DNA from 2 places in the Ornithinibacter aureus genome. Region 1 is predicted to be linked to the other one. Evidence: predicted binding sites of a transcription regulator. Region 1 holds the regulator's gene; the other holds the start of a gene.
What was found. Region 1 encodes LexA, which represses DNA repair genes until DNA is damaged. Its sites were predicted from a motif close to TCGAACANNTGTTCGA; they were not measured.

Region 1 (15,880 bases):
GTGGTTCGCTGGACCCATGGACACCGCGACCTGGCAGACCCACCCGCTGACGCCCGACCGGTTCGACGACTTCGCCGACATCGTCAATCCCAACCGTCGCGAGGTGGCGTGCTGGTGCCTGTCGCACCGGCTTCGCGCGGCGGACATCCGCGAGCTCGGCGGCGACGGAGAAAACCAGCGGGAACGGGCGATGCGGGCGCTGTGCGAGCGTTCCGTGCCGCCCGGTGTCGTCACCTACCGGGACACAGTTCCGGTCGGGTGGTGCAACATCGGGCCGCGCGCAGACATCCCTCGCTTGGTGAACAGCGCGCTGATCCGGCCGGTCGACGACGTGCCCGTCTGGAGCATCGTGTGCGTCGTCGTCCGCGGCGGACACCGTCGACAGGGGGTCGTCGGGCACCTCCTCGAGGGGGCCGTGGCGCACGCCGCCGCCCACGGCGCACCCGCCGTCGAGGCCTACCCTGTGGATCCCGTAGGTCGTATGGACACGACGATGGCCTTCGTCGGCACGCGGTCGATGTTCGAGCGGGCCGGCTTCGAGGTGATCGGCACGACGGATGCCGTGGCGAGCAGGATGCCGCGCATCGTCATGCGCCGCACGCTGGGCTGAGGCGATCTCGCCTGCTCGAAGCGGGGCACCCACCGAGCTTGCCCGAGCTTGCCCTGACCAACGCACCCATACCCACACACCCGCACCCACACCGACCAATAGGTCAGTGTGGGTACGGGCTGTCCGGGTCAGCGCTGCTCAGACCGTGGGGCCCTTGGCGCGCAGCTTGTCGACCTCGGCCATCGCCTCACGCAGCTCACCGAGCCAGGTGTCGGCGTGCTCACCCACGAGGCGCACCGACCACGCGAGGGCGTCGCTGCGAGAGCGTGCCACACCGGCGTCGACGAGGGTGTCGAGCACGGCCCGCTCGGGCTGACGCAGCCGGGTCATGACCGGGACGGCCAGGTGGGTGAACATCACGGTCGTCTCGCCGACGCGCGCGCCCCACGAGACGGTGCGCTGGTAGCGGGCCTGGGCCTCGCTCGCGGTGGCGATCCGCTCGTCACGGGTGTCGGCGCGGAACCGGCTGATCCGGCCCTCGGCCTTGGCCGGGTCGGTCTCGGCGTCGACGTTGGCGAGGACACCGATGACGGTGATCTCCTCGCGGTCGACGGTGATCTCGACGCCGTCGAACCAGTCGTCGGGCAGGCGCCCGGTGAACCAGCTCTGGGCGTCGTCGGCGCTGGGCAGGTCACCCTGCTGCCAGCCACCGGGGCGGCCGAAGCCACGCCCACGGGGGCCACGAGGGCCGCGCGGGCCGTCCTCGCCGGGGCCGCCGCCGGGGCCAGGACGACCGCCACGGGGACCGCGGACGCCGCGCATGCCGCGCGGCCCACGGGCCGTTCCCGAGGCGTCGACGGTGTCTGGGTCTGAGGGGGTGACGTGTGGGTGTCGCATGGCGTACTCCTTGCAGTGATTACTTGAATACATCCTATCAAAAGCAAGGCACGCCGAATCTGTTCCCGAGCACGACGTACCCCGTCGGCGGTCGGTGCGACGATGACCGGCATGCGCACGGCATCCCTGCCCCAGGTGCGCCGACGGCGGTTGGCCACCCAGCGCCTGTCGGCGGCCGGGCTGCCGCACGGGGGTGACGTCGTGCGGCTCCTCACCGCCGTGCAGTCCCAGGACGCGCCGCTGGCCGCGTGGTCACTCGCGATGCGGATGCCGCCCGGCACCACCTGTGCGGGCCTGCTGGCCGAGCAGTCGACTGGCGGCTGGGTGCGCACCCACGTGCTGCGCCCCACCTGGCACCACCTCGCCCCCGAGGACCTGCGCTGGATGCAGCGCGCCACCGGCCCACGCGTCGAGTCATCCCTGAACGGCCGGCGCCGCGGGCTCGGGCTCGACGACGACCTGATCCTGCGCGCCTTCGGAGTGCTCGAGCGCGTCCTCGCGGGGCCGACGCCGCACACCCGCCGAGAGCTGCGGCCACGCTTCGAGGCGGCTGGCCTGCCGACCGACGTCGAGCGGCTCGCGCACCTGCTCATCGTCGCCGAGCTGCGCTCGTTCATCTGCTCGGGCCCGCCCCGCGGCGCGGAGCACACCTACGTGCTCGCCGACGAGACGCTGCCCCCGGCCCCCCCTTGACAGCCTCGACGCCGACGACGCCCGCCGAGAACTCACGCGACGTTTCTTCGCCGGCCACGGCCCGGCATCCGAGCGCGACTTCGCCCGCTGGTCCACCCTCACCCTGACGCAGATCCGCGCAGCCCTGCGTGACCTCGAGGGCGCCCTCGACCACGTCGACGCGGGCGGCCACCGCCTCTGGTTCGACCCTCGGATGCCGTCGCGCACCTCGCGCGCGCCGGTCGCCATGCTGTTGTCGACGTTCGACGAGGTGTGCCTGACCTATCGGGACACGGGCTTTCCCCGCCGCGACCCCTCCGCGGCGCGGGCCCGATTGGTGTCCGAAGCCGGCGGCGGGATCGCCGTTGTCGGCGACGAGGACGTCGGCGTGTGGAAGCGCACCGTGACACCGAAGGCCGTCAAGGTCACCGTGCGGGGCGACACCGCGCTCGATGCCGCGGATGCCGCGGCGCTCGGCAACGCGGCATCCGGCCTTGCTGCGTTCCTCGAACTCCCCCTGGACCTGACGTTCGCGTAGCCCTCGTCAGACCTTGTCGGCGATGACGACGAAGTTGGCGACCCGGTGACCGTCACCGCGCAGACCGTAGGCGTCATCGCAGGTGATGATCGCCAGCCGGGTCCGCGAGGTGTTCTCACCCCAGACCGTCTGGTCGGTGGTGACCTTCTTCTTGTCGATGGCGCCAGCCCGAGTCACGCGGTACTTCACGGTCTTCCCACCCTCGAACACCTCGACGGTGTCGCCGACCTTGACGTCAGCCAGGTCGGCGAAGACGTCGGGCCGCTTCCCGGTGGCGACGTGAGCGGCGATGACGGCCGTGCCGACCTTGCCGGGGCGCACCCGCTCGTACCCCGTGAACCACATCACGGTGCCCGGGGCTGGGTCGATCGTGCCGTTCGAGCTCAGCCCCTCCCCGCGCATGGCGCGGTCCAGCCCGATGGCCGGGATCCGGATGCGCAAGCCCTCGGTCGAGGGCGCCTTGCTCGTGGATGCCGTCGGGGTTGGTGTCGGCGTGGGCGTTGGCGTGGGGCTGGGAGTGCTCGGGGTGATCGATGGCGCCGGGGTCGTCGCGGCTGGGGTGGCCGCGACGGGAACGGCATCGCCGTCGCGCTGCATCACCCAGGTGAGCAGCGCGACGGCGAGGACGATCAGGGCCACGCCCACCGCACGCAGTGGGCGAGAAGTCATCAGCGGTGGCTGCCCTGACGGCGGCGGCTGAGGACGAGGGCGCCTGCTCCGGCGACGAGCGCGGCGCCGGCGGCGGCCAGCCCAAGACCCGGCACGGAGGCGGAGTCACCGACGCGGTCGGTCTCGACCACGGGGCCGGTGACGGTGGGCTTCACCGAGGGCTTCGTGCTGACGGTCGGCGACGGGCTCGGGCTGACCTCGTCCTCGTACTCGGCGACGCAGAGGATGACCTCAAGGTTCTGACCGGCGGCGTGCTCGATCTCATCACCGACCGAGGGCTCCCAGTAGAGCTCGAGGTCAGGGTCCTCCTCCGTGCCCTCTTCGGGGAAGCCCGCGAGAACCGCGAGGTAGTAGCCGAAGTCTGCGGGCTCGGCATCCTCAGGAAGCTGGAAGGCGTCGGTGATCTCGGGGATGTCGACCGGGGTGCTGATGTCGCCGAAGGACTCACACCACGCGTCGACGTCCTCCTCCTCGGCGAGGATGTCCTCCCACACCGTCGGGTCAAGCAGCTCGGGGTCGAACGGGATGGAGTCGTCGGGCTCGATCACGGCGGCGAACGCCGGAGCCGCGAAGGCGACGGGTGCCGCGATGAGGGCAGCGGCCCCGACGAGCGGCACCAAGGGCTTGAGAAGGCGGTTCATGGGGCAGACCTTTCGACAACGGGCCAGCACAGACCCGCCAGTGACTGATGAATGACACAGGGACTGGACAGAGCCGTTGATCCCCCGCTCACCCGGAACGATAGCGTCGCAGCGCACGACCCGCACACCCCATTCGGCTGATGACCACGGGCGGGCCGGCCGCCCACATCGACCAGGTCCAGCACCTCGAACGCCACTGCGTGAGAGCCGAGCAGCACGAAGGGCGCCACCCCCCTGCACGGGGGTGACGCCCTTCGGCGTTTCTGAGCCGGGTCGAGGGACTCAGGTCTGGGGCACCGGCTGCCTCACGGCACCCGGTGGAATGAGGGTCAGGAGCTCGGGATCACCAGCTGCTGGCCGGCGCTGACCTGCGCGGTACTGAGGTTGTTGGCGATCTGGATCGCGACGATGGCCTGGTCCATCGACAAAGTCGGCAGCTCGGCCACGGCGATCTGCGACAACGTCTCGCCCGGGGCGACCGTCACGGCCCGCAGCGGCTCACTCGCCCCTGCCCCGCGCAGCCCGGTCAGGCTGGTCACTGCGACCACCGCGAGCACGAGGAGGAACAGCGCCAGGCGACCGCGGCGCGTGAGGCGAACGCCACCGGCATCCGCCGTGGTTCGCGCGCCACCCTGCACGAGGACGAGGTGAGGACGCTTCGGGGCCGGCCCGGCGTACCCGAGCTCGGTGTGGTCCCACGCGAGTGCACTCATGATGTCTCCTCCATCTCGGGGGCCGAGGCCGCCGTCGAACCGGTGTTCGATAGAACGTCTGTACGAGTTGTAGCACGAATGTTCGAGCCACTCAAGACACACCTCGAAGAAATGTTTGAATTCTCTGTACGAGACTCGTAGGGTGGTGTCATGCAGGAGATCCTGCCGACGAGCACCGACAGTCGGCCTGACCTGCGAAAAGACCGGAACTGACACCAGCGCCGGTGACCGTGACCGAAGGGGTCGACATGGCACGTCCGAGGAACGCCGACATCCACGAGATGCCCGACCGCGGCGACGGCGGCGCGCTCACCCATCGCCAGCGCAAGGTCCTCGAGGTCATCCGCAACTCCATCGACCGGCGCGGCTACCCGCCGAGCATGCGCGAGATCGGCGACGCCGTCGGTCTGACCTCCCCCAGCTCGGTCGCCCACCAGCTCTCGGCCCTGGAACGCAAGGGCTACCTGCGGCGCGACCCGAACCGCCCCCGGGCGATCGAGGTCATCTCCCCCGACACCGCGAGCGACGAGCCCGGCTACCGCGGCGTGCCCGACCACGACGACGAGGACGTCACCGGCATCAACGACCAGCGGCCGGAGGCCACCTACGTGCCGGTGCTCGGTCAGATCGCTGCTGGTGTGCCGATCACCGCGGACGAGGTCGTCGAGGACGTCTTCCCCCTCCCCCGCCAGATCGTCGGCGAGGGGTCGCTGTTCCTCCTGCGGGTCGTCGGCGACTCGATGATCGACGCCGCGATCTGCGACGGCGACTGGGTCGTCGTGCGCCAGCAGCCCAATGCCGAGAACGGCGACATCGTCGCGGCGATGCTCGACAACGAGGCCACCGTCAAGACCTTCAAGCGGCGCGACGGCAAGGTCTGGCTGATGCCGCACAACCCGGAGTTCTCACCGATCGACGGAGACCACGCAACGATCCTGGGCAAGGTCACTGCAGTCCTGCGCCGCGTCTGACGGTCCTGCGCCGCGCCTGCGGCTGCAGCCGGGAAGAACTTTCTCGCCCGATGCCGGAACCTTCAGGTGAGCACCACTTCTTTTGTGGTGCTCACCTGAACCTTGTGGTGCGAACCTCGGCCCGCGCCGTCAGGGCGCGCTCTGACAGGTGCATCAGTCGTCGCGGTCGCCGAGCCACGCCAGGGCCCGACGGCAGGATGCCGTGACGTCACCGGCGAGCCCGGCCTCCTCCCACAGCTCCCACCACTCGTTGGCGTGCGAGCGCACCGCGCGGCGCAGCACCTGCCGCGACTTCTCCACGAGCTCCTGATCGCCCGTCGGCAGGGGCTCGTCGATGAGCCACTGCGGAAGGTATGGCTCCCCCTGTGCCGCAGCGGGATTCACGCTGGCACCCACTGCTGCGGCACCCGCCACGGCCTCACACATCTCCGGCGCCTCGATGTACCCCGACGACCGGAGCACGGTCTCGAGCGCAGCCAGGACGACGGCCGGTCGCTGGTCGCGCGGCAGGTCCTCCAGATCACCGAGGAAGTCGAGTGCGTCGTCGTTCTCGAAGGGTCCTGATCCGGTGGCTCCCATGGTTTCAGCGTACGCCTGCCAGAGCACGACGGGTCGGCGGCGGGGCGTTGCCCGCGTCACTCACGCATCGTCATGTGGCGGATCGTCATGGCGCGGATCGTCACGGCGGCGCACCGTTGCCCGGCCGGCGCTGGAGCGCTCCACGGGTCAGGCCTGGTGATCGACCAGGGCGCGCAGGCTCGGCCGAAGTGGGGCATCCACGCGCACCGTCATGAGGTCGTCGCCCCGTGTGGGTCCGCGGGTGATGGCCATGACGGGGATGCCGCGCTTCGCGGCGTGCCGGACGAACCGCAGTCCCGACATCACGGCCAGCGACGAACCCAGCACGAGCAGGGCCGGCGCCTCGTCGGTCAGGGCGTAGCAGGCGTCGACCCGCTCTCGTGGGACCGAGCCTCCGAAGAAGACGACATCGGGTTTGAGGGTGTCGGCGCCGCAGGTGGTGCAGTGCGGCAGGTGGAACGCGGTGACGAGCGCGTCGTCGAGCACGATGTCGCCGTCCGGGCGGATCTGGCTGCTCACCCGCGACCCGTCCGACGCCTCGCCCGACGCGAGCGCCTCGAACCCCGGATTCTGCTCGGCCATGCGGGCCTGGAGCAGGTCGCGGTCGGTGCGTGTGCCGCAGGTCAGGCACAGCACCTCGGCGAGCGTGCCATGCAGTTCGGTGACATCTCGACTGCCGGCGGCCTGGTGCAGACCGTCGACGTTCTGGGTGATGACCGGCCCGAGCACACCACGCGCCTGAAGCGCCGATACCGAGCGGTGGCAGTCGTTGGGCTCGGCGTGGCTGAACCGCTGCCAACCGATGAACGATCGTGCCCAGTAGCGCTGCCGAGCCGCGCTGCTGCCGACGAACTCACCGTGCTGCATAGGGGTGACCCGGCGCTGGCCGTCCGGGCCTCGGTAGTCCGGGATGCCGCTGTCGGTCGACATCCCGGCCCCGGTGAGCACGAGCGTTCCCGGGTGGTCCAACAGCAGCTCGGCCACCGCTTCGAGCGACGCCTGGGTGAGTGGTGCCGCAGAGGAGAGCGCAAGGGTGAGTGGCGCGACGGCATCCGGCATGGCGTGGATCCTCCCACCCCACCTCGACCTATTGCACTCCAGCCACCTCCCACCCCGACTGATTGCACGTCAGCCCCCTCCACGCCCATCCATCAGGTGGCTGGAGTGCAAGAAGTCGGATCACCCGGGGTACGAAAGTCATGGCAGGGGATAACTCGGCGTTATAGAATGCGGGGCATGATCGATGCCGCAGGACTCCGGGTCATGAAGGCCATCGCCGACGAAGGCAGCTTCACCGCGGCCGCGACCTCGCTGGGCTACACGCAGCCGGCGATCTCGCAGATGGTGCGGCGCCTCGAGCAGCGCACGGGCACCGTGCTCGTCGAACGCGTCGGGCGCAACGTCCGCCTCACCGAGGCCGGCCAGGTGCTCGCGCGCCACGCGACCCCGGTGCTCGCTGCCATCGACGCGGCCGAGGAAGAGGTCGCTGCGATCGCGGGGCTGCGCAGCGGACGGGTGCGACTCATGGCCTTCCCCTCGGCCTCGGCGACTCTGGTGCCGCGCGCGCTGTCGCTGGTCAAGAAGCGCTTCCCCGACGTCAGCATCACCCTCACCGAGGCCGAGCCCCCCGAGAGCCTGGCAGCGCTGAAGGCCGGCGAGTGCGACCTCGCGGTGGCGTTCGCCTACGAGGGCACCGACATCGGTCGGGGCGAGGAGGACCTCGACCAGTTCGTCATCACCAAGCTCCTCGATGACGAGGTGCGCCTGGCCGTTCCCGAGGGCCACGGCGTCTCCTCGCAGGAGAACGTCGACCTCTCGGTGCTCGCCGACGAACCGTGGATCGCCGGCTGCCCGCGCTGTCGGGGCCACCTGCTGCAGCTGACGCACGACGCCGGGTTCCGCCCCGACGTCGCCTACGAGACCGAGGACTACGTGGCCGTCATGGGCCTGGTCGCCGAGGGTCTTGGCGTGGCGCTCATCCCTGACCTCATCCTGCGCACGGTGCACCACCCCGACGTCGTCGCCCTGCCCATCACCCCGGCGTCGCGTCGCTCGATCATGGCCGTCACCACCTCTGACCTGCAGCGCGTGCCGGCGGTCAAGGCGACCCTCGAGGCCCTCACCGAGAGCGCCGCGGCCCAGTCGACGGCCTCGACGGTGCGCGCCCCGGAGCCGACCTTCTCGATCTGAGCGGCACCGCTGCCGCCGGTCAGCCATCGGGCTGATGCACCCACACCCACCTCGCGCTGCACGTGAGGTCATGCACACCCACCCCGCCTCACACGTGAACTCCTGTGGAGAGGGCGGTGGGGGTCTGTCAGAAGTCGTTGCGGCGGACAAGGAATCCCTCTCGTCCTGCAACGGTCCGTGACAGCACACCCTCCTGGGCCCTCAGGGGTTGAACACGCCCACGACGATCCTTCACACAGGGACGCCGTGGGTGACCCGTCGCGCAGGGACGCCGTAGCGACCCGACGCGAAGGCCAACACCAGGCCGGACCGGCAGCAGGCAGGTCCCCGCCCTCCAGCACCGTCAGCGGCTGGTCGTGACGATGACGTCGTCGCCACGCTCGGCGATCGCCACGTCGCCACGCTGGTCGGTGCGGTATATGGCGTACCCGTTGCGCCGCAGCAGGTCCAGGTGCTTCGGGGCCGGGTGGCCGTAGTCGTTGTCGGCGCCGACGCTGATCACCCCGACGGGGGCCCGCACCGCCGCCATGAGGTCGTCATCGAGGTTCGCACTCCCGTGGTGCGGGGTCTTCACAAGATCGAACCCACCTGCCGCCTGAGCCATCGACGGCTCGCGCCGCAACCGCAGCAGCAGGTCGTGCGCCGCCTCACGCTCGATGTCGCCCAGCAACAGGGCGTCGACCTCGCCGGCACGCACGGCAAGCACCACGCTCGCGTTGTTCGGCACCGACCCGTCAGCGATGCGTCGCCACGGGCTCCACACGACGGCATCCATCTCGCCGAGCGTGAGCCGGTCGCCCGCGGACAAGGGCCGTACGGGGATGCTGTGGCGCACCGCGAGCGCGTCGACGTGCGCCGCGCTGTCGGCAGGTTCGCGAACCGGGGTGATGAACAGCTGGCCCACCCGCCGGCCGTCGATCGCCCCGACGAGTCCGTCGACGTGGTCGGCGTGCAGGTGGGTGAGAACGACGGCATCCAGGGTCGTGACCCCGAGGCGGGAAAGGCAGCCGTCGACGAGTGGAGGATCGGGCCCGGCATCGACGAGGAGGGCACTGTCTGCGCCGGTTCGCACCACGACGGCATCACCCTGCCCGACGTCACAGACGACGACCCGCCATCCCTGCGGCGGCCATGTGACCGTCCCGGTGGGCACGAGTGAGGCGGCCAGCGTCAGGACGCACCCGAGGGCAAGAACCGGGTGAGCGGCGGCCCCCGTGGCGAGAGCACGCCCCGTGAGCAGCACGACCACGGTGAGCCCCGCGAGGAGCAGGGCCCCGGGCGCACCGTCCGGCCACGGCATCGTGCCGCCGGGGACCTCGGCGAACCACCGGGCCACCCTCGCGATGCCCCATGCGGGCAGCACCCCGGCCCAGGCGATGAGTCGGGCACCATCGCTCCAGATCACCGAGGTCAGGGATGCCGCGACGCCGGCGACCGTCGCGATCGGCACCAAGGGTGCGGCGAGCAGGTTGGCGACCACGCCGACGATGCTGACCGACCCCTGGAGCAGCACGACCAGGGGCGCGGTCATGGCCTGGGCCGCGACCGGCACGGCGAGCGCGGGCCCCATCGAGGCCAGCCGCACGGGCAGGCGGGCACCGATGGCCTCACCCCACGGCCGGGTGAACAGCAGCAAACCGAGGGTCGCCACCGAGGACAGCGCGAAGCCGAACGACCTCGCCAGCCATGGGTCGACGACGAGCACGACGATGATGGCCGCACCGAGCACGGGCGGCCCGGCCGAGCGCCGCGACCTGCTGAGCCCGATCAGCCCGATCGCCCCCATCGCCGCGGCCCGCACGACGCTCGGCTCGGGCCTGGCGAGCACGACGAAGCCGGCCAGGGCCACCAGCGCCAGCACCGGCCTGGCCCACAGGGGAACCCCCAGCAGGACGCACAGCCCGAGGACGAGACCGACGACGACGGCCACGTTGCTGCCGCTGACCGCGGTCAGGTGGGTCATGCCGGTGGCGCGCATCGCCTCGGTGAGGTCGGGCGGGGTCTGGCTCGTGTCGCCGATGACCAGGCCGGGCAACAGACCGCGTGGATCGGCTGGTGCCCCGTCGACGGCGCCGCGCAGCCCTGCGCGCAGGTGCTCGGCGGCCGAAGCAACTGCACCGGGTGGCGCGATGACCCTCGGGGTGCCGGTCACTGCGAGGCTCGCCACTCGGTCATCGCCCGGTTCGGTGGGGCGCAGCCGGCCGGTGAGCTGGACCGTCGACCGCCACGCGGGGTCGGTCAATACAGCGTCGCCGGTGAGCAGCACCGGCGCCCCGGCGGCCCGCTGACGACCGCGCGCGTCGAGGTGCACCACGGTCGCCTCGCGCAGCACCCGCGGGGTGTCACCGCGCGAGGGCAGGGTCAGCGGGTCGCCGGTGATGACGACGAGGGCGGTCACGACGGCCCGCTGGTCGACGAGCTCCTGCACCCCGCCGCGCACGCGAAGCACCGAGTGCCCGGCCGCCGCCAGCTGGAGGATGACGACCAGCACCATCGTCAGCACCACCAGCCAGCACAGCATGAACCGTGCCGCGGACACCCCGGACACCGCAGACACCGCGCTCGCCACCGCGGCCACCCCGATCGCCGCGGCAGCCACCCACAGGTGGCCGGCCACCGGCATGGCCAGGGTCGCGGCGGCGACCACCCACGCGACGACGGCTGGCGCGAGCAACCTGAGGTCGGTGCTCGAGGTCGCCCGGCGACGGGCCAGGGCGGCCCCGAAGCCGACACCCCCGGGCGCTGAGGCCCGGCCGTCGCTCTCGCTCAGCACGGCTCCACCCGCGCCGGATGCCGCATCGCTCAGCCCGTTCACAGGGTCACCAGCGGTGTCAGCTGGGACAGCAGCTTCTCGCCGATGCCGCTCACCTCCCCGAGTTCGTCGACACTCGTGAACCGTCCGTGCTGGGTGCGCCAGTCGAGGATTCGTTGCGCGAGAACGGGCCCCACCCCGGGCAGCGTGTCCAGGGCAGCGAGGTCGGCCGAGTTCAGCGCCACCTGCCCACCGGAACCCGCGCCGGCCCCACCCGCGCCGCCGCCACCAGCACCGGGCGCAGCGCCGGGCCCGGTGAGCTCACGCGGATCGACCGGATCACCCGGGGACGGAATCCGCACCTGCTCACCGTCGGTCAGCACCCGCGCCAGGTTGACCCGGCTGAGGTCCGCTCCGCTCTTCGCGCCGCCGGCAGCTGCGACCGCCTGCGCCACCCGCGACCCTGCCGGCAGCTCGCGAACCCCAGGGCGCTTGACCTGGCCGACGACGTGCACGACCACGACGGCGGATGCCGGGCCGGCCGCCGCGGTCCCCCCTCCCCCACCGGGCTCCGCAATCGCCGACCCCGACGGCGCCGTCTGCGCGCCCGAGGTCGCCGATGGCCCCGTGGTGGACAGCCGCTGCCCCGCCGACGGCGCCACGCCCACCGGGGCGGCGCCTGCACTGAGCCCATTCGGCCCGGCGCGCGAACCGCCGCCCGGAGCGATCACCGTGCCCTCGGCATCCGCGCTCGCCCACAGCACCCGCAGCCCGAAGATGAGCACGGCCAGCACCCCCACGACCACCACCCCGAGCACGGCGGCCCGGCCGGGCTGCCAGCGCGCATCGACGAACGCCGCGGGCAGCCGGAACCACCCACGGGGGGCGGTCACCCGAGCATGCCGCCCGACATCGCTCGATGGGCTTGGTCTCGATGGGCCCGCTTGCGGTGGCCGGATGCCGTGGGTGAGGTCGCGCTCGCTCGGCACGTAGGCGCTGGGGACAGCGGCTCTCGGCTCGTGGGCGCTCGACACCGAGGCACTCGGCACGGGCAGGCCCGGCACGGACGTGCTCGGTCGGGACCGCAGGCGGGCCAGTGCGCGCGGTGAGAGCTCTTCGACGGGGTGACGGCGTGACATGCATCGACCGTACGAACGCCGAGCGGTCGCCGCCGCCTCGATCCCGCGGCCTGTGGACGACACCCCGCCGAGACGCCCCCTGTGGACAACCACCCGCTCCGCGCCAGCGGTCACAGCTCACCGGTCAGGCTTGCTGGTCAGAACTCGACTGTCAGCACCAGCGGTCAGGCTCGACCGTCAGCGCCACCAGTCAGGCCTGGCGGCGCTTGCGACGCATCAGCCACGCCCGGATGTTGCGCTGGTGGCGCGAGAGCACGAGCAGCGGCAGCACGATGAGCCACCCCCCGACGAGCTGCGAGACACCGGGCACCACCCCCGCCACGGCGGCCACCCCGACGGCGGCGACGACGAGCATCGTCACGACGGAGGCCTCACCGACGAACGGCAGCACCGTCTTGGCCAGCACGAACACCACAACCGCCCCGAGCGCGACCCAGGGCGCGATGGCGAGGAGCGCCCCGAGTGCGCTGGCCACTCCCTTTCCGCCCTTGCCACGAAGGAACGGGCTGAACATGTGCCCGAGCACGACGGCGGTGCCGGCGACGATGGCGGCCAGGGTGCCCATGCTGCGCAGCACGAGCAGGCTCGGCAGCCACGCCTTCGCGACGTCGAGGAGCAGCACGACGACCCCCCAGCGGGGGCCCAGCACCCGGGCCGCGTTGGTCGCCCCGGGGTTCCCCGAGCCGGACGACCGCAGGTCACGGCCGAGTGCGCGAGCGAGGATCGTCGCGGGATTGATCGATCCCACGAGGAAGCTGAGTGCGGCGACGCCGCACAGCTGGATGACGTACAGGCCCATCGATCAGCGCGCCACCGCAGGCGGCGCACCCGGAGGTACGAGCGGCACGACGCGGGGCACCACGGCCACGGCGAGCGTTCCCGGCCCGACATGCGCCCCGACGACGGCACCGAGCTCGACGACGACGACCTCGGTGCCCGGCCCCAGCCGCGCCCGCAACCGCTCGGCCAGTCGCTCGGCGCGCTCCGGTGAGTCGAGGTGGTGCACGGCGACATCGACTCCGCCGCCATTACCCCCGGCACCCCCAGCATCCGCAGCACCCGCAGCCTGGGCCGCATCGACCGCGAGCTCCTCGAGACGGGCGATGGCCCGTGACGACGTTCGCACCCGTTCCAGCGGCACGATCTGCCCGTCGCGCAGCCCGAGGATCGGCTTGATCGCCAGGGCCGAACCGAGCATCGCCCCGGCCTTGCCGATCCGCCCACCGCGGCGCAGGTATTCCAGGGTGTCGACGTAGAACATGACGCTCGCTCCTGCGCACGTGGCGCGAACGGCATCCGCGACCTCCCCGGCCGATGCCCCGCCAGCGGCCAGCCGCGCCCCCGCGAGCACCGCGAATCCCATCACCATCCCGAGTGCTCGCGAGTCGATGACCGTCACCGGGATCGGCGACTCGCTCGCGGCGAGGTGGGCGCTGCCGATGGTGCTCGACATCGCCTCGGACAGGTGCACCGAGACCACCGAGTCGGCGCCGGCGGCCGCCGCCGCCTCGTAGGCGTCGATGAACGCCGCCGGGGTGGGCCGTGACGTCGTGACCGGGGTGAACGCTCGCAGGGCGGCCGCCACGGCCGCGGGGTCGATGTCGACGCCCTCGGAGTGGGTGCGCCCGCCGACGACGACGTGCAGCGGCACGACCCGGATGTCCAGACCGTCGAGCAGCGCGGACGGCAGGTAGGCCGTGGAGTCGGTGACGAGGGCGGTGCTCACCCGAGCAGGGTAGTCGTCGGTCGCCGCCCCGACAGGTCGCAGCGGCCGGATGCCGGTGGGCAGGTCACGCGTTCTTGCGTGCCGCGATCTTGGCCGCCCGCTCCTCGCGCTTCTCCACGAAGCGGGTGGCCTCAGCGTCGAGGGCGGCGACGGCCGCGGCGAGCTGGTCGCGGGCAGCCTCACCGTCGGCGTCGAGGCCCTCGAGCTCCCAGATGCCCCACTGGCGCAGCAGCGGCTGGACGATGTCGTCGTGGTGGATGCGCAGGTCGTAGATGCCGGCCATCGCCATCTGCACGGCCTTGCGCCCGAAGCCGGGGATGATCGCGCCCGGCATCTGGAAGTTCACGACCTCGTCGGTGATCGCCCGCATCGTCTGGTTGGGCGTCAGCTCGAGCGCCGCCTGGATGATGTTGCGGTAGAAGATCATGTGCAGGTTCTCGTCCTTGGCGACCCTGATCAGCAGCTTCTCCGCGATCGGCTCGTCGGTGAACTTGCCGGTGTTGCGGTGCGAGACCCGGGTGGCCAGTTCCTGGAAGGAGACGTAGGCGCAGACGTTGAGCAGCGGCTTGTCACCGGAGTCGTAACCGGTCTCCATGGTGTCCATGCGGGCCCGCTCGAGCTCGTCGGGGTCGACCCCACGCGTGACGAGCAGGTAGTCGCGGATGCAGAACGCGTGGCGGCCCTCCTCGGCGGTCCAGCGGTTCACCCAGGCCCCCCACGCGCTGTCGCGGCCGAACGCGCGCTCGATCTCGCGGTGGTAGCTCGGAAGGTTGTCCTCGGTGAGCAGGTTGACCTCGAGCGCCGTGCGGGCGATCGGCGACAGCTGGGACTGCTCCACCGACCACGGCTCACCGCCGAGCTCCTTGAAGTCGCGGCCGAGGGACCAGGGGACGTACTCGTGCGGCATCCACTCCTGGGCGGTGGCGAGGTGGCGGTTGAGGTTCTCCTCCGCCACGGGCTCGAGGGCTGCGAGCAGTCGTCCGGTGTCGAGATCGGCCATGGGTCCTCCTCGGGAGCGGCTGTGACCGGCGTCACCTCCGTGGAGTCTCACTCTGCACCGTCACGGACGCGCAGACCACCCCAGTGGCGCGGCGTTTCCCGGATAACCTCTGCCGCATGGCTGCTGGCGACTGGAAGGACATGTTCGGCGCCGCGTGCGCCGGCGACGAGGACCTCGTGCTGCACCACCTGGCCCGCGGCGTCGACGTGAACTTCTCGCACGCCGAGTACCAGTCGACCGTGCTCGTCGCCGTCATCGACCTCGGGCACGAACGGATGGCCCACCTGCTGCTCGACCACGGCGCCGACCCGACCCTGATCTCCGTGCTCGAGGGTCAGACCCCGCTGCAGGCTGCTCGGGCCCGAGGGCTGACCAGCGTCGTGGAGCGTCTCGTCGCGATGGGCGCCACCGACACCTGAGGTCTGTGCCGACGTGGGGCGAAACCTGCGCCGCGTGGGGGCGAGAACTGTTCCGACGCGGGGTGACATGGCGCCGCTCCAGCTCGAACCTGTGAGCCCGGGTACCAGTGCTGTCAGGAGTCCTTGCGCCCGACAAGGAAGTCCTTGCGCGGCGAAAGGTCTCCTGACAGCACCCCTATGCCCCTCTCTCAGCCTCGAGCAGGGTCGGGTCACCAGCCCCGCGATGGGCCACCGGAGCACCAAGTCGTCGGCCGCCGAAGCGCCGATCGCTCACCAGGGCAGCGGCGCGTCCAGCTCGCGGGTGTCATCGACCGGCGCCCAGCCCTGCTGCGTCAGCTCGTACTCGGCGCCCGGTCCGTCAGCCGCCAGCGCCGTCACGGCCGCCACCAGCCGGGCCACGTGCTCGGGGGTGCTCGCCAGGCCG
Region 2 (15,880 bases), 1.6 Mb from region 1:
GATGCCGGGCGGCGACGTCGGGGTGGGCCCGCAGGCGTGCCTTGAGCATGTTCTCGCCGAAGGTGCCGGAGATGACGTTGTCCGGGTCCTGCGTCACCCCGCGCGCGTCCGCAGCGAGCGCCGGCGGCAGGTCGATGACCGGCATCTCTGAGTCCAGGGCCGGGTTGAGGAAGAACGGGATGGAGAGCCGGACGTCGCCGGGTTCGGGGGAGACCACGCGGTGGGTCGTTGCCTTGAGGTATCCGGAGGTGGCGAACTCCATGAGCTCGCCGATGTTCACGACGAAGGCTCCGGGCATCGCGGGGGCGTCGATCCAGCCGCCGTCGTGCTCGACCTGGAGGCCGCCCTTCCCGGGCTCGATCATCAGCAGGGTGAGGACGCCTGGGTCCTTGTGGGCGCCGACGCCCTGCGTGGCCCGGTCGTCGTCGCGACGGCCGGGGTAGCGCACGAGCTTGATGAGGGTGGAGGGACGGTCGGCGAAGGCGGCGGCGAAGACGTCGGCCGGGCTCCCGAGGGCGAGGGCCCACTCCCGCAGGAGGCGTGAGCCGATGGCGGCGCAGCGCTGTTCCCACACGGTGAACGTCTCGCGCAGTTCCGGGAGCCCGCCGGGCCACTGGTTCGGGCCCTCGAGCCGCATGTAGGCGGGGGCCGCGGGATCAGTCACGGCATCGCGCTCGGCCGCGATGTCGATCTGCTCGCGCCAGTCGACACGCCCTTGGGTCAACTCGCCACCGGTGCGGTTGTAGCCGCGAAAGTGCGGGCTGTTGACCATCTCCAGGCGCACCTTGTGCTCCAGGGGGAGGGCGAAGAACTTCTCGGCGGTGGCGAACGCCGTGGCGATGTCGTCATCGGTCAGCCCGTGCCCGGTGAGGTAGAAGAAGCCGACGTCGTGGGTCGCGGCCAGCAGCGCGGCCCGAAACTCTTCAGCGGCATCCGGCCCGTCGTCGAGGGTCGACAGGTCGAGGATCGGGAGGGACTCCAGGGGCATGTCGTCTCCTGTGATGGCGGTGCAAGGCCGGTAGGGCAGGGCCATTCCACTCTGTCAGAGGTGGGGCAGGATGCGGACTGCGCGAAACGCCCCACGGAACCTGCCGCGACACTAGGTTCTGCGTCGTGACGACGGCGGTGTCGGCCTCGACGGGCGAGTAGGTGCGGATGCTGCGCGCCCTCGTCGCGACCCTGGTCGTCGTCGGGTTCGGTGGCTGGGCGCACGAGATGGGCGGCGGCGAGCCAGTGCAACTCATCCCCGCAGTGGTCCTCACCCTGCTCGTCGGCCCCGTCGTGTGCCTGTGCGTGCGCCGCCGGTCGAGCGTGCCGCGCATGCTGGTCGCGACCTCCCTCGGCCAGGTCATCGCGCACCTCGCGCTGACGGGCATGGCCCCTCGAACGGCCGGCTCGGCGGTGCGCCTGCACCTCCACGAGGTGGCGGCCCCGCTGCCCCTCGTGCCCACCGAGGGCTCGTCGACCCTGTCGGTCACGGGCACGATGCTCCTCGCGCACGCCGTCGCGACCGTGGTCGCGAGCCTGCTCCTCACGGTCGGCGCCGACGTCGTGCGCGCCGCGGCCCGCAGGTTGGTCGCCCTCGCGAGCCTGTCCGTGCCGGTCACCCACGGCATTCCCCCGCGAACGGTGACGACGTGGATGCCGGTGCTCCGGGGACGCGTCGTCGCGCCCCTCGGTGGGCGGGCACCACCGCTCCACCTGGTCTGAGCCGCGCCCGGATCGGGGGCGGATCCACGCCCTTCGTCCCTGCACCGCCCGGGAGGCACCACCGTGCTGCCCGACCACCTGGAGAGCCTTCATGTCCCTGCTCAAGGACCCGCCCCAGTCCGTGATTGCGCCCGCCAAGACCGGCAGTGGCCTGTTCCGCGCCTTCTGGCGGTGGCACTTCTACGCCTCGTTCATCGTCATCCCGACCGTGCTCGTGCTCGCCGTCACCGGCCTCGTGTACCTCTTGCGCTTCCAGATCGAGCCCGCGGTCCACCAGGACCTCGTGCGCGTGAGCGTCCCGGCCGACCCGGTGTTCGTCGCCTACGACGAGCAGCTGGCCGCCGTCGCGGCTGCGCGCCCCGACGACACGGTGGTCTCGATGGCCGAGCCTGCGGCACCCGAGCACAGCACCCGCTTCAGGTCGCGGAACCGCTGGCCTCCACGATGATGGCCTGCGACGAGGCGCTGATGGCGCAGGACACGTGGCTGGCCGACTACCTCACCTCGGGCCCGGCGCTCAAGGCCGACGGGGACACGCTGACCCTTGGGCGACGACACCACCGGGATCACGCTGTCGGTGAAGTGATGGTGCCGCCGCGGGTGCTGCGGGTCAGGTGCGCGGAACTGCTCCCGGAATGGGCGGCACCACCGGCGGAAGCTGTCGGCTGGGGGTCGCACGTCGCATGTCCTCGGTGCCCAAGGGCTCGGTGAACGGCTGCACGTCACCGTGGCACGTCTTGTTGCGCGGCGGGATGCGCGAGGTCAGCAGGTAGCGGTCGATGGTGGTGGTGGCGCAGGCCGACGTGCCGTAGGCCGTGTGACCCCAGTTGTCGCTGCGCAGCAGTCGGCTGTTCGGCAGCAGCTTCGAGGTGGCGACCGCACCGTCGTAGTTCGTGGCCGGGTCCCAGTAGTTGCCGACGACGAGTACGGGGTTGGCGGTCTTGGCGGTGAACGGCCCACGGAAGGCGTCCTCGTCGCGCGCGGTCCACGTCGAGGACGCGCACGGTGCCGAGGCCCAGGTCCACATCCGCCCGAAGTCGGGGGCGGTGCGGTCCGTGGAGGCGGCGTAGCCCGACCAGTTGCTCGCCCGCGACGGGTTGCGGCCGTCGGTGCACAGCACCGACTGGAAGGCTTCGGGCGAGTTGTCGTAGGGGAAGGCCCACCCGACGGCGCGACCGCGGTCGCGAAGGTCGCGAGCGGCATCCGCGCCGGCGCTTCGCTGGGCCGTGACCTTCGCCCCGAGTGCTCGAGCGGCGGCCACTTGGCGGGCTGCCTCCGGGGTGCCTGGCTCTGCCTCGCCGTGCATCAGGGTGTACACCCATGTCAGGTCCATGTCGACGATCCACCCGGCCTCGGGCGAGTACATGTCACTCAGCAGGAAGGCCGTCAGCACGGCGTACGTCAGCTCGCCGAAGCTCTCGCCGGTCTCCGGGTCGATGATCTGGAGCGGTTCGGCCTGGAGTGACGCCCTGATCTCGGCGTACACCGTCGCCGGGTCGCCGAAGGAGGCGAACTGGCAGTACTCCGGACCGGCCTTGGTGCACCGCTTGAGGATCTCGGCGAGCGCCTTGGCGGCACCCTCCCCGGAGCGGATGCGCTGCGTCTGGGGAACGGATGCCGTTGCTGCGGTGCCGGCCCACGCCACCGGGTCGATCACCCCGTCGATCGCGACCGAGCGCACCCGTGCCGGGAAGAGGTTGGCGTAGACCGTGCCGAGGTAGGAGCCGTACGAGAAGCCGAGGTAGGTGAGCTTGGTGTCGCCCGTCATGCGGCGCAGGACATCCATGTCGCGCGCGACCTCGGCGGTTGACATCGATGCAGACAGTGGCGTGCCGGTCGTGGAGCAGGCTCGTCCGAATGCCTCCGACGCGCGGGTGTATGCCTGCACCTCGGCCCGCTCGAAGGGGAAGGGCACGGTGAACAGAGGCTCGATCGCGTCAACCTGGGCGCCCAGGTTCGGCCAGCAGCGCACCGAGTCGCTGAAGTTGGTGCCGCGAGGGTCGAAGCCGATGATGTCGAACCGGTCGAGGAGGGCGTCACTGAGGAAGTACGGCGCCATCGCGGCGATCTCGACCCCCGAACCACCCGGCCCGCCGGGGTTGAGGAACAGCGACCCGATGCGGCGGGAGGGGTCGCGCGCCGGAAGCCGGAGCACGGCGACCTCGGTCTTGGCGCCGGTCGGCTTGTCGTAGTCCAGGGGGAGTGGCACCATGGCGCACTTCGCCCCCTCGCTCAAGGGGTCGCAGTTGAACCACGTGGGGCGCGGAGTGGGCACCCGATCGACGAGGCGTGCCTCCGCGGCTGCGGTGGATGCCGCCGTCGCAGCCGTCGACACCACCGTCGTGGTGGTGGACGTGCGGGCGATCGCCGGGGCTGAGGACAGCGTGCCGGCGACCAGCGCCCCGATCACCGCCAGCCCTGCCACGGACGTGAACTGTCGACGGCGCATGTCTCTCCTTGGGTCACGGACCGCATCGCCACCCCGGTGGTGGCGACCCCCCTGAGGCCACGACACCCATCCTGAGTGACGATGCCCGTCCCCGCAACCGGAAACGCCGCATGGTCCTCTCGGCGCCGGGCTCACCGAGAGGGAGGCGCGCATGTCGTCATCTGCATCCACCAGTTCGCTTGGCTCGCCCGGGCCGGACTCGACCGGTGAGGTCAGGGGCCCAGCGGCGAACTCGGCTCGCGGTGTCCTGGCGGCCACCTGCCTGTCGACCTTGGTCTCCTCACGGGGTGAACGCCGGTGTGAGGTCAGCTCATGCCGTCGGCGTGGGCGTCGGCGTCGCCGGCCACGACGGCAGAGGTCCATGAGGCCAGGAGGTCCAGTGCGTGGGCCGTGGCGGATGCCGGCTCCGCCGCGTAGATCGTGAGGGTCAGGCCGGGGTCGGACACCATGTCCATGCTCTCGTAGGCGAGCTCGAGGTCGCCGACGACGTGGTCGTGGAAGTGCTTCGTGCCGGCGCCGTGGTAGCGGACGTCGTGCGTTCCCCAGAGGCGGCGGAAGTCGGTGCTGCGGGTGGACAGCTCGCCGACGAGGTCGTGAAGGTCCTTGTCGTGCGGGTCGCGACCGGCCTCGGCGCGCAGGATCGCGACGCACGTGTCGGCGGCGAGGTCTCAGGCGGGGTAGAAACCGCGCGAGGCGTCGAGGTCGAGGAAGGTGAACCGGGCGAAGTTCGGGGGGCTTGCCGGTTGGCTCTCGTACAGGGACGCGTGCATCGCCCGCCCGAGGTGGTTGGTCGCGAGCAGGTCCATCCGTCCGTTGCGGATGATCGCGGGTGAGGCGATGCCGTCCAGGACCCACTGGAGGGCCGGCCTCGGAGTCCACTTCCGGGTCGGGCGCCGGCGGGTCGCATGCCCGCGCTGGTGCCGTCGGCCGCGTGGGCCAGGTGGAACAGGTGCGCGCGCTCGACCTTGGCGTAGTACTCGACGCTGGCCTGGGCCAGCGCGGCCACCTCGGTGCGGCGCAGCCCCGGCACGCGACGGTTCCCGTGGTCTGGGATGCCGGACTGCTGCGGCGTGACCTTCGCGCGCCTCGAGACGAGGAACTCGCGGACCTCCTCACGGTTGTTCACACCTCCCACCGTAGGGGGCCGCACCGCGCTGTGGGATGCCCTGTCGGTACACCTCTCCACGGTGACTTCCTCGCCCCTCGCCGGTGAGGTCCCATGGTGTGAACGCCGTACCCGGCACCCGAGACCCCCCGACACCCGAGAGCGAGCCGATGTCCATCGCCACCGTCGACCACGAACGACCCGGCGCGGGATCGGGGAGCCCGCTCCCGGCATCCGCGGCCGGGATCAGCCGTGCCCTCCTCGCGACGGTCGTCCTCATGAGCGTGATCGCCCCGCTGGCCACCGACATGTACGTGCCGGCCTTCCCCCGGGTGGGCGAGGACCTCGCAGCCGGAGCCACCCAGCTGCAGCTGACCCTCACGACGTTCTTCGTCGGGATGGCGCTGGGGCAGCTCGTCGGCGGCCCGGTCTCCGACGCTCGGGGGCGTCGCCGGCCAATCGTCGTCTCGCTCGCCGTGCTGGCCGTCGCGTCGGTGGCCTGCGCCCTGAGCCCGTCGATCCAGCTCATGATGGTGGCCCGCTTCGTCCAGGGGCTCGCCGGTGGCTGGGCCATGGTCACGGCCCGGGCCGTCGTCGTCGACCTCGCTGAGGGACCTCGCCTGGTCCGCAACCTGAACGTCATCGCCGGTGTCGGAGGGGTCACGCCCATCGTCGGGCCCCTCGTGGGTGCGGCCCTCCTGCAGTTGACCGACTGGCGAGTCTCCTTCTGGGTCGTTGCCGGCCTGGTCGCCTTCATGGTCGTCGCGGTCGCTGTCTGGATCCCCGAGTCGCTGCCCGCCGGGAAGCGGCACCGCGGGGGCCTGGCCGCCGTGGCCGGGGCGGCCCGTCACGTCACCGGCAACCGCGCGTTCGTCGGCCACCTCGTCGTCATGGCGCTGTCCATGGGCGTGACATTCGCCTACGTGGCCTCCACGGCCTTCGTGCTGCAGCGCATGAACGGGCTCTCGCCTGTGCAGTACTCGGTGATCTTCGCGGCGAACGCCGTCGGGCTGACGATCGCCACGCTGGTCGCGGCACGGCTGGCGGGTCGCGTGCCCACCCGCACCGTCATCGCGACCGGCCTGATCGGCACGGGGTTCGCCGGTGCCCTCCTCCTCGTGGGTGCCGTGGCCTGGGGCATGCCGCTGCCCGTGACCGTCGTCGGCTTCTTCGTCCTCATGAGCGCCCAGGGCCTCATCGGCCCCAACGCCGGTGCGCTCGCCTCGCAATCGGTGCCCGACCACCCCGGCACCGGCTCGGCGGTGCTCGGCTTCTTCCAGTGGTGCGCCGCCGGCGTCGTCGCGCCCATCGTGGGCCTCGGTGGCGAGGCCACTGCCGTGCCGATGGCCGCCATGGTCCTCGTCCTGACCGCGCTGTCCGTGGCTGCGCTCATGGCGGCGACCCGTCCGTCCCAAGACCTCCGACCCACCCCGTCCGACCAACTCCACCGAGAGGAACCCCCCATGCGAGCAGTCAGATTGCACGGCACCCGCGACGTCCGCGTCGAGGACAGGCCCGACCCCACGATCATCGAGCCCACCGACGCGGTGATCCGCGTGGCGGCGACCTGCGTCTGCGGGTCGGACCTGTGGCCCTACCGGGGGGCGGACGCCGTCACCGAGCCCATGCCCATGGGCCACGAGTACGTCGGCGTCGTCGAGCAGGTCGGCGACGCGGTGCTCGAGGTCAAGGTCGGTGACTTCGTCGTCGGGTCCTTCTTCGCCTCCGACAACACCTGCGAGATCTGCCGCGCCGGCTACCAGTCGCGGTGCGTGCACGCCGAGCTGATGGGCGCCATCGGCACGCAGTCCCAGCTCGCTCGCGTCCCGTTGGCGGACGGCACGCTCGTGGCGACCCCCGGCATCCCCGATCCCGACCTGGTCCCGTCGCTGCTCGCGGCGTCCGACGTGCTCGGCACCGGATGGTTCGCCGCCGTCGCGGCGCAGGCCGGCCCCGGCAAGACCGTGGCCGTCGTCGGTGACGGGGCCGTCGGCCTGCTCGGCGTGCTCGCAGCGAGGCACCTCGGGGCCGAGCGCATCGTCATCATGAGCCGCCACGCCGACCGGCAGTCCCTGGCCCGGGACTTCGGCGCCACCGACGTCGTCACCGAGCGCGGCGACGCCGGCGTGGCCCGGGTCAAGGAGCTCACCGGCGGTCTCGGCGCCCACAGCGTCATCGAGGCGGTCGGCACCCAGGAGGCGATGATGCAGGCCATCCGCTCCACCCGCCCCGGAGGTCACGTCGGTTACGTCGGCGTCTCCCACGACGTGATGATCCCCGGCGACGAGCTCTTCTTCTCCGGCGTGCACCTGCACGGTGGCCCCGCACCCGTGCGGCGCTTCCTGCCCGAGCTGATCGACCTCATCTGGACGCGCACCATCGACCCCGGCAAGGTCTTCGACCTCCGGCTGCCGCTCGAGGAGGCCGCGCAGGGCTACCGCGCGATGGACGAGCGACGCGCTATCAAGGCGCTGCTGCGCCCATGACCCCCGGGCCCCTCAGGAGCGCGGCCGCCCTGTTCGGCCTGGTCGCGCTCGCGCTCACCGCGTGTGCGTCTCCAGGAACGACGACGCCGGATGCCGTGTCCCCCAGCACTGCTGCCACCGCCACCACCGCGCCCCCCACCACTGCAACCTCTGCACCAACCCAGAAGGATGTCATGAAGATCGAGATCAGGATCAGCGGCCAGCTATTCACGGCCACGCTCGCCGACAGCGCAGCCAGCCGTGACCTCGTGGCCCAGCTGCCGGTGACCGTGGAGATGGTCGACCACGGCGGCGTGGAGAAGACCGGGCCGCTCCCGTCGCCGCTGTCCCTGGAGGCCCAGCCCGCCGGGGCCGACCCGGACGTGGGCGACCTCGGGTACTACGCTCCGGGCAGCCACGTCGTGCTCTACTACGGCGACCAGTCGTACTTCACGGGCATCGTCGTCCTGGGTCGGATGGAGGGCGACGCCGCCGAGCGGATCGCCGAGATGGACGGCCCAGTCACGGCGACGTTGGCGATCGCTGGCTCGTAGTCGCCGGCACCCTTACTCTCGGAGCCTGGTGCCCGTCATGGTGCGGCAAGCTGAAGTACCTCGCCGGGTCCGAGAGCGGCGTCGGAGGCTGGGTCAACGACGCCCAGCCCGAGACCGTCGCGGCCTGGCTGCGCGAGGTGGGCCCACCGCGTAGGCGACCTACAGCGGCGTGCTCCCCGTGGTCCCGACGAGCATCTCCCGGAACTCCGGTCCGGCGAGGCGCTGGGACTCCGCGCGCGCGGCGTCCACGCGCCCCGGCATCCCGAGTCGTTGCGTCGGCTCCTCGTTGCCCGGGGTCGAGACGAACTTCTCGATCGCGGCGAGACCCGCGTCGGCGCGAGACCGGGCGGCATCCTGCTTGGCGTCCAGGCGCTCGGCGTACCAGTCGGAGGCCAGCACAGACTCCCGGGTGAACATCTCCCGGAACTCGGGCGAGTCCAGGGTGAGCCCCGATGCGGTGACGCCGTCGGCCATGATCTCGAGCAGCGCCCGCAGCGGCGGGATCGCGAGGTCGATGGTGCCGTCCTTGACAAAGGCCCGCGCCACCCGCTCGTGGGTCATCGCGATGGTCGTCACGGACTCCGCGAACACGGCCGGGTCCTGCAGCTCGGGGCGCAGCATCTCGGGGGTGAACACGACCTCGGGGTGCAGGAAGATGCGGCCGAAGTACTTCGTCGCCATCGTCTCGGTCATCCGGTAGCCCAGGCGGCTCGCGGGCACGCGCTGGCCGTCGTGCTCGACGTCCTCGACCTTCTCCAGGGCGCCCTCGGCGATGAGGTTGCGCGCATCGCGCTCCTGCGGGGTCATCCGGGTGAACAGCTCCGGAACCAGGAGCGAGACATCGTGGTCGACGCGCACGTGCGGCCCGACGAACCCGGCCGCGGACAGCCAGCCGTCGTGCCCGGTCAGCACGTAGCTGAGCAGGTTGGCGTTGAGGTCGATGATCGTCGGCAGCGCGTTGAACGGCCCCTTGGTCAGGGCGCCCTCGGAGCCGGCGCCGGTCGTCGACGGCGACTTGCCCGTCATCGACGCGATGAACTCCATGAAGAGCTCGGGCACCTCCATGTAGTGCAGCGGGCCGTACGAGCACAGGGCGGGGACGCCGCCCTCGGGCGGGTTGTTGCGCCGACCGGCCGCGACGACGTCCACGGGCCGGGGGAGCGGGGCGCTCGCCGGCATCCCTGCCGCCAGGCGCTCGCTGAGCTGGGCCACCGCGGTGGCCTTGGCGTTGGTGAGGTCGGGGCGCTGCTGCAGGTAGCGCGGGTTCTTCGACGGCTTCCCGTCGACGATGCGCGGGTTCGCCGAGCTGACGACGAAGTCGGGCCCGACCCCCTCGGGGGTGTCGGCGAACTCGCGGATCAGGGTGGCCATCGGCTCGGTGAACGCCGTGAAGCTGACGGCGTCGTCACGCATCGCCACGGCATCCGCGTGGGTGAGCGGGGCGAAGTTGGACAGGAACGTGCCGGGGGTCGCGATGTCCCGCTCGGCCACCGAGTCGTAGCCGCGGTGGATGGCGTCGTCGGGCCGCTGGAAGAGCAGGTTCTCGCAGTTCTCGACGAGCTTGTAGGAGCGATTCGGGTCCAGGCCCAGCTGGTCACCGGGAACGACGGTGGATGCCGTGATGTCGTCCTGGGTCTGCACCTTCACCGCGGGCGCGAAGTCGTGACGCAGGCTGAACAGGCGCCACCGGCCGTCGGTGTCGAAGCCCACCCGCAGCATGTTGAGGGTGATCTTCGTGCCGTCCAGGTGCAGCGAGTTGCCGGTGCGCCCGTCGATCTCGGCGACGCTGAAGTGGCTGCGCCAGTCCTGGCCCCAGTGCGGCTGGTACGAGCGCTTGACGACGTAGACGAGCTCCTTGACGTACGGCGGGATCGTGCGCAGCCCGGCGTTGTACTCGTCGGTGTACGTCGAGGGTGACGGCGTCAGCAGCTTGATGACCGACCCGATCGAGCGCTCCGGGGACAGGATCGGCCGGTGGTCGGTGCCCCGCTGGGCCGGGTCGAGGAAGCGGTCGGCGAGGTCGCGATCGAGGATGGCCGCGACGGCATCCAGATCGGCGTCGACGTCGGCGACGAACACCGAGCCGACGATGAACGCGTCGGTGATGGCCTTGGAGATCTCGGACTTGCCGCCGCCGGAGACCGTGGCCGGCTTGTGGCACGACGTGGCGGTCGCCGCGGTGCCGACGAGGGTCCACGTGCTGGGGTCGTGGGGTTGCTGCGCGACGGTGACCCGGTAGCCGCTGGGGCTGAGGTACACGGTGTCGGCACGCAGGGGGATGCCGTTCGTGTCGCCCCACGTGATGCTCATGTCCTTCATCGAGAAGCGCGCCTCGGCGGGGACGATGACGATGTGCGGCTGCTCGCCGTCGACGGCGTGGCCCTGCGGCTGGAGGGTGAAGCGCTGGGGGTCGCGGGCGACGACGTCGGCGACGCTCACGGCATCGGTGGTGCCAGCGGCATCCGCGACGCCGGAGTACTTGCCGGAGTACTCCTGACCGAGGTTGTAGCTCGCAAAGACCAGCGCACCGCCGGAGTGCTCCTCCTCGGCGTTGCCGAACAGGTTGGCGGAGTAGGAGATCTGCGTCTTGACCTCCTTCTTGCAGTACCCGAAGTAGGTGTCGGCGATGACGGTGACGATGACGCCTCGCTCGTCACGGGCGCAGATCTTGAAGGCCTTGCCGCCGTTGTAGAGCTCGCTGTCGTCGCTCCAGCACATGCCGTCACGCTGCTGGCGCTCGGTGGCGTCGTCGATATGGGGCAGGCCCAGTTCCTTCTTCGTGACGCGGATGAGGTGCGGGGCGAGGATGACGCAGCCGGTGTGGCCGGTCCACGTCTCGGGCGCCAGCGAGGCGTCGTTCTCCGGGAGGTAGGGGTCGCCGCCGTTGCCGAAGATGCCCTCGACGAAGTCGAGGTTCGCGACGGTGCCGCCGGGCACGATGAAGCGCGTCTCCATCCGCTTCTCGCGCACCGACCCCGGCACCTCGGGGGCGACGAGCGGGCGCAGGTGCAGCGAGACGAAGCAGGCGGCCGGGTTCGGCTGGTTCGCCGAGTAGGGCAGCACCATGTCGACCTCGGGCGGCTGGAAGGCAAGGCCGAGCAGCTTCGCGAAGACGGCCTTCGGCACGGCGATCTTGTCGTCCGGGATCGGCAGGCCACCCTCGGCGATGTGGAAGACCCCGGCCGTGGTGCGGCGGTCGTTGGCCGGGTTGTGCAGCACCCCGTTGACGAGCCGGTAGCTGCTCAGCAGGGGTGAGGTGAAGGTGTCGCCGTCGAAGGGCAGGGACAGCTCGCGGGCCAGGCCCGGCTCGTCCAGCACGAGGGTTCGCCGCGGCAGCTGGGGCTGCTCGCCGGTGTCGGCGAGGTAGTCGTCGAGGAAGGCCTGGATGCGGCCGTCAGCGGCGCACAGGCGGTCGGCCAGCCGCCGACTGAGCTCGCGCTGGCGGGCCAGGATCGGTGCTGCCAGGCGCGCGGCCTCGGTGTCCTCGAACCCCTGCGGGAGAGGGAGGCCGAGCTGGGCGAGCCGCAGGTTGATGCCGGCGTTCTGCGCAGCGGTTCGGACGGCGGTGTTCTCGGTGACAGTCACGGATCCAGTCTGTCCCTGCCGGGGTCGCTTTGCCATTCAGGAAAGCCTCATCAACGTTCCCGCCCGATGCCACAAGGTTCACCTTCGCCGAGGTTTCATTTCCCCGGCGATCATGAACCTTCTGGTGTCGAGCTCAGCGGGGGTGCCGAGGTGGGGGCAGTCGCTCGCCCTGCAGCGTCGGTTCTGGCGGGTCTCTCGACGTCGTCGCGCGGGCCGGTGAGGGGCTCCGGGAGAGGCCGGGAAGGTACCTGAACAGGGTCAAAACATTGTGTGAAAGTGGCTGTGTCACAGCGGTTTTCGTACACGGTTCGGCTTGGTGTCGAACGTCTGATCGAGTACACTTCTGGTATGTCCAGCACCCAGCTCCGAGAGCGCATCGCCGCACTACGCGCCGATGCCCAGCAGGTGGGGGAACTGCTCGCGCAGCAGGCCCAGGGCATGACCTCGGAGGAGTTGTTCGAGGTCACCGGTGAGCTCCAAGGGGTGCTGAACTGCGGCGAGGGTGCCCAGCTGGTCGCGGCGGCGCATGCGGCGTGCCACGAGACCCGGCTCACCGAGCGTGGGCCGGTGGAGGTGCACCACGAGGTGGGGTTCATCGACGCGATGGCGGGCACGGAGGTGTCGCTGGCCACGGGGGTGGGGCAGTGGGTCGCGGGCCGTCGGGTGGCGCTGGGGGCGGCCCTGAGCGAGCGGTTCCCGCTGCTGCTGGGCAAGGTCTTGGCCGGTGAGGTGTGCACGGCGACGGTGCAGAAGGTCGTCACCGTGTGCGAGGGGTTGGACAAGGCTGCGTGCGCCAAGGTCGACGCGATCATGGCTGGCAAGCTCGCCGATCTCGACCCGGGCCGGGTGGGCGCGTTCACGCGGCGGGTCGCCACCCGTGTCGCGAGCGAGCAGCTGGCGGCGGTGACCCGTCGCACCGCTCGCGACCGGTTCGTGGAGGTGCGCCCGGGCCCGGACGGGGCGACGTGGTGGACGGCGCTGCTGCCGGCGGCGACGTCGGCGGCGGCGTGGTCGGCGATCACCACCGTGGGTGGGCAGTACGCGGACAAGGATGAGTCGCTCACGCTGGACCAGGCCCGGGCGGACGCGTTCGCTGACCTGATGCTGCGCAACGTGAACGTGACCGCGAACGTCACCCTCGGCATCCCCGTCATCACCGACACGACACCCCAGACCACCGCGCCGGATGCCGCGTCGGGCGGCGAGTTCCCTCCCGCGGTGGGTGGTCAAGGGTTGGGCGAGGCGTTCCGGATCTCGACGGTGTTCAGCGGGTGCGAGATGCCCGGGATCGGGGTCATCGACGTCGACACGATCGAGGCCCTGCTGCAGACCGTCCCGTTGGACGTCGCCCGTGCCCTGCTCGACGCGCGCACCGGGACCGTCCTGGATGCGGTGACGGGAGCGTACCGCCCGACCACGGGCATCACCCACTTCGTGACCACCAGGGACGGCACCTGCCGGATGTGGGGCTGCGACCGGCCCGCCCGAGCGTGCGACCTCGACCACGTGAAGCCGTGGCCGCAGGGGGAAACGTCCCCGGCCAACCTCGGCGGGCTCTGCCGGCGGCACCACCGCCTCAAGCAACGCGGCCGGTGGCGCTACACCCTCACCCCGGACGGCACCGTCGAATGGGTCTCACCCACGGGCAAGAAACGCATCACCCACGCCGACCACACCATCTGGCCACCACCCCCACCGGCGCCCCGAACCCAGGACAGAGGACCGGCCACTCACCGCGAACTCCTGCTCCAATCCGCCACGCCCCCCGTGAGCGCACCACCCACCGACTGGGGCGAACCACCGTTCTAGAGCGTGTCTGTTAATGGTCGGGCTCGGTGGGTCAGGATCACCGTTCCGAGGAGGAAGCCGCCGAGGTAGGTGACGGCGTACTTGTCGTAGCGGGTGGCCAGTCCGCGCCACTGCTTGACCGGCTGAAGGAGCGTTCGATGGTGTTGCGCTGCTTGTAGAGGTCGCTGTCGAACCCGGGCTGTCGGCCGCCTTTGGAGCCCTTGGCTTTGCGGCGGGCGATCTGGTCGCTCTTCTCCGGGATGGTGTGCTTGATCCGCCTGCCCCGCAGGAACGTTCGGGTGCTCGGGTGCGAATACGCCTTGTCAGCCAGGAGCCGGAAGTCCTGCTCGTGCCCGCTCTCGGCCAAGGCCACCAGCAGGGTGGACAGCATCGGGTTGTCCCCGGCCTGGCCGCCGGTCAGCAACGCGATCACCGGCGTGCAAGTCTGATCCGCCAGGGCATGGATCTTCGTGCTCAGCCCACCGCGGGAGCGACCCAACGCATGGTCAGGCGGCTCCCCGGGCACCACCCGAGAATTCGTGTAATTCGATCCTGCCCCCCGTGTCGCCTGCAGGGCCGCCGACGACGGAGTCCCGACGGGCGCCGGCCGCGTGCTGGTGGGCCCGCACGATCGTGGAGTCGATCGACAGGATCGTCTCCAACTCGTCGCTGTCCAGCTCCGCCTGCTCGCGCACCGCCGCGAGCATCCGCCCGTACGTGCCGTCGGTGGACCACAGCCGATGCCGTTGCCAGACAGACTGATACGGCCCGAACGGCTCTGGCAGGTCACGCCACGGCGACCCGGTGCGGAACCGCCAGATGATCCCCTCCAACGTCGTGCGGTGGTCGTTCCACGGGCGGCCACGACGCCCGTCATCCTGCGGCATGACCGACTCCAGGACATCCCACAACTCGTCACTGATCACGCCATCACGAAGCATGAGCGCAACGATGCCGGGCCCGGCCCCAGATCATTAGCAGACACGCTCTAGCACGTCTCGGAGCGCTCTTTCTGCAGCCGCCTTGCTCGGACCCGTCGCGGTGACCCGACGAGTGTTACCGTCGGTGTCACGGAACCGGGTCAGTGCTCGATAGCTGCCGTCGCGGATCTTCTCAGTGGTGATGGTCCCCCAGGTGCCGAGGGGGAGTGGCGGCCTGGCCATGCGCTACTCGCTTTCTGCTGGCTCGAGGTGCTCGACGATCCAGGCGTCGAGGTCCGCGCGCCGGTAACGCAGGCAACCGCCCATCTTCACGGCGCGAGGTCCGAACCCCACCCCGGCGGGTCCGCCAGGTGTACAGCGTCGCCTTCGGGATCGCCAGGTAGGCCGCCGCCTCGTCGATGGTCAGGATCATGTTCTGGTGGCTGGTGTCGACGGTGGTACTCATCGTGTGCTCCTTCGTGGTCTCGACGACAGGTTTGCCCTCGTGAGTGAAGGTGTGCAGCCCTTACCGTGCAGACTGTGGAGGATCGGCCCCTAATCGAGCCTCTATGGCGATCGCGCAGGCCATCATCCGCGCCCACGGCGCAACGCCGGCGGCTCGGCCCCCTCGAGGGAGCCGAACCTGAAAGCTCGGTGGGACGCTGCGCGTCGAGGTGGTGGGGGCGGAGAAGACTCATCGGCTTGCCTGACCGCAAGCACGGACTGGTTACAGCATCTGCGATGGTCGGGTGTCGCCGCGGCGGTGGTGCAGGGCGGCCTGGAAGTCGATCCGGCTCTCGGCGGCGCCCGGGCGTGGGAGGTCTCGGGGCGGTTGAGGTCGCAACAGGTTGCTGGCGAGGTCGATGAGTGTGGCTTTGAGCGGGCCGGTCATCGGGATGAACCTCTTACGGATGACGTGTTCCAGGGTCCCGTCGCGGTTCTGGAGTCCGAGGACGTTGGCTCGCTGGAAGTAGAGACGCTGAGTGATGCCGTAGCGCAGCGCGTGAGCGACGCGTTCGTCGATGTCGGCGCTGATCCGTTCGAACTGCCGGGTGTGAGTGGGGTCGGTGAGTGCGTCGTGGGGGAGTTTCTGGATCCGGCTCGCGGCGATCGAGCCCTGGCCTGCGGCCAGACCCCCGGTCCCGACGTTGCCGCCGATGTCGCGAGTCTGCTGGACGAGCCTTGCGTAGGTCAGGCCCCGCTGCGCCCAGCGGGCAGCGCCTGCAGGGTCGGAGAAGGTGAGCCGCCTGGCTGGTTCATGCGACAGGCGGCGTTGGGAGTCGAGGACCACGCGCAGGCTGTGG

Region 2: C8E84_RS12730 (HNH endonuclease signature motif containing protein) is a predicted target of LexA. The motif match lies at 12,188-12,203, and genes of this name have one in related genera.

Annotation. Positions count from the first base shown of each region.
Region 1 is NZ_VMSB01000001.1:1,028,623-1,044,502, forward strand. It holds gene C8E84_RS04905 (GNAT family N-acetyltransferase) at 17-610, shown strand; gene C8E84_RS04910 (hypothetical protein) at 749-1,447, opposite strand; gene C8E84_RS18320 (DNA glycosylase AlkZ-like family protein) at 1,559-2,140, shown strand; partial or broken gene C8E84_RS18325 (DNA glycosylase AlkZ-like family protein) at 2,145-2,657, shown strand; gene C8E84_RS04925 (class F sortase) at 2,664-3,326, opposite strand; gene C8E84_RS04930 (hypothetical protein) at 3,326-3,967, opposite strand; gene C8E84_RS04935 (LysM peptidoglycan-binding domain-containing protein) at 4,297-4,680, opposite strand; gene lexA (transcriptional repressor LexA) at 4,929-5,651, shown strand; gene C8E84_RS04945 (DUF4259 domain-containing protein) at 5,805-6,230, opposite strand; gene C8E84_RS04950 (NAD-dependent protein deacetylase) at 6,378-7,289, opposite strand; gene C8E84_RS04955 (LysR family transcriptional regulator) at 7,467-8,420, shown strand; gene C8E84_RS04960 (ComEC/Rec2 family competence protein) at 8,764-11,235, opposite strand; gene C8E84_RS04965 (ComEA family DNA-binding protein) at 11,232-12,065, opposite strand; gene C8E84_RS04970 (glycerol-3-phosphate acyltransferase) at 12,502-13,110, opposite strand; gene C8E84_RS04975 (DegV family protein) at 13,114-14,037, opposite strand; gene C8E84_RS04980 (acyl-ACP desaturase) at 14,102-15,037, opposite strand; gene C8E84_RS04985 (ankyrin repeat domain-containing protein) at 15,154-15,456, shown strand; gene C8E84_RS04990 (aminotransferase class V-fold PLP-dependent enzyme) at 15,727-15,880, opposite strand, start outside.
Region 2 is NZ_VMSB01000001.1:2,657,213-2,673,092, forward strand. It holds gene C8E84_RS12680 (isopenicillin N synthase family dioxygenase) at 1-988, opposite strand, end outside; gene C8E84_RS12685 (hypothetical protein) at 1,156-1,710, shown strand; gene C8E84_RS12690 (PepSY domain-containing protein) at 1,802-2,158, shown strand; gene C8E84_RS18555 (hypothetical protein) at 2,179-2,421, shown strand; gene C8E84_RS12700 (alpha/beta hydrolase) at 2,321-4,159, opposite strand; partial or broken gene C8E84_RS12705 (MmyB family transcriptional regulator) at 4,465-5,285, opposite strand; partial or broken gene C8E84_RS18160 (multidrug effflux MFS transporter) at 5,435-6,706, shown strand; gene C8E84_RS18165 (zinc-dependent alcohol dehydrogenase family protein) at 6,728-7,750, shown strand; gene C8E84_RS12720 (cyclophilin-like fold protein) at 7,747-8,283, shown strand; gene C8E84_RS12725 (PPi-type phosphoenolpyruvate carboxykinase family protein) at 8,443-11,868, opposite strand; gene C8E84_RS12730 (HNH endonuclease signature motif containing protein) at 12,217-13,677, shown strand; partial or broken gene C8E84_RS12735 (IS5 family transposase) at 13,674-14,597, opposite strand; gene C8E84_RS12740 (hypothetical protein) at 15,304-15,880, opposite strand, start outside.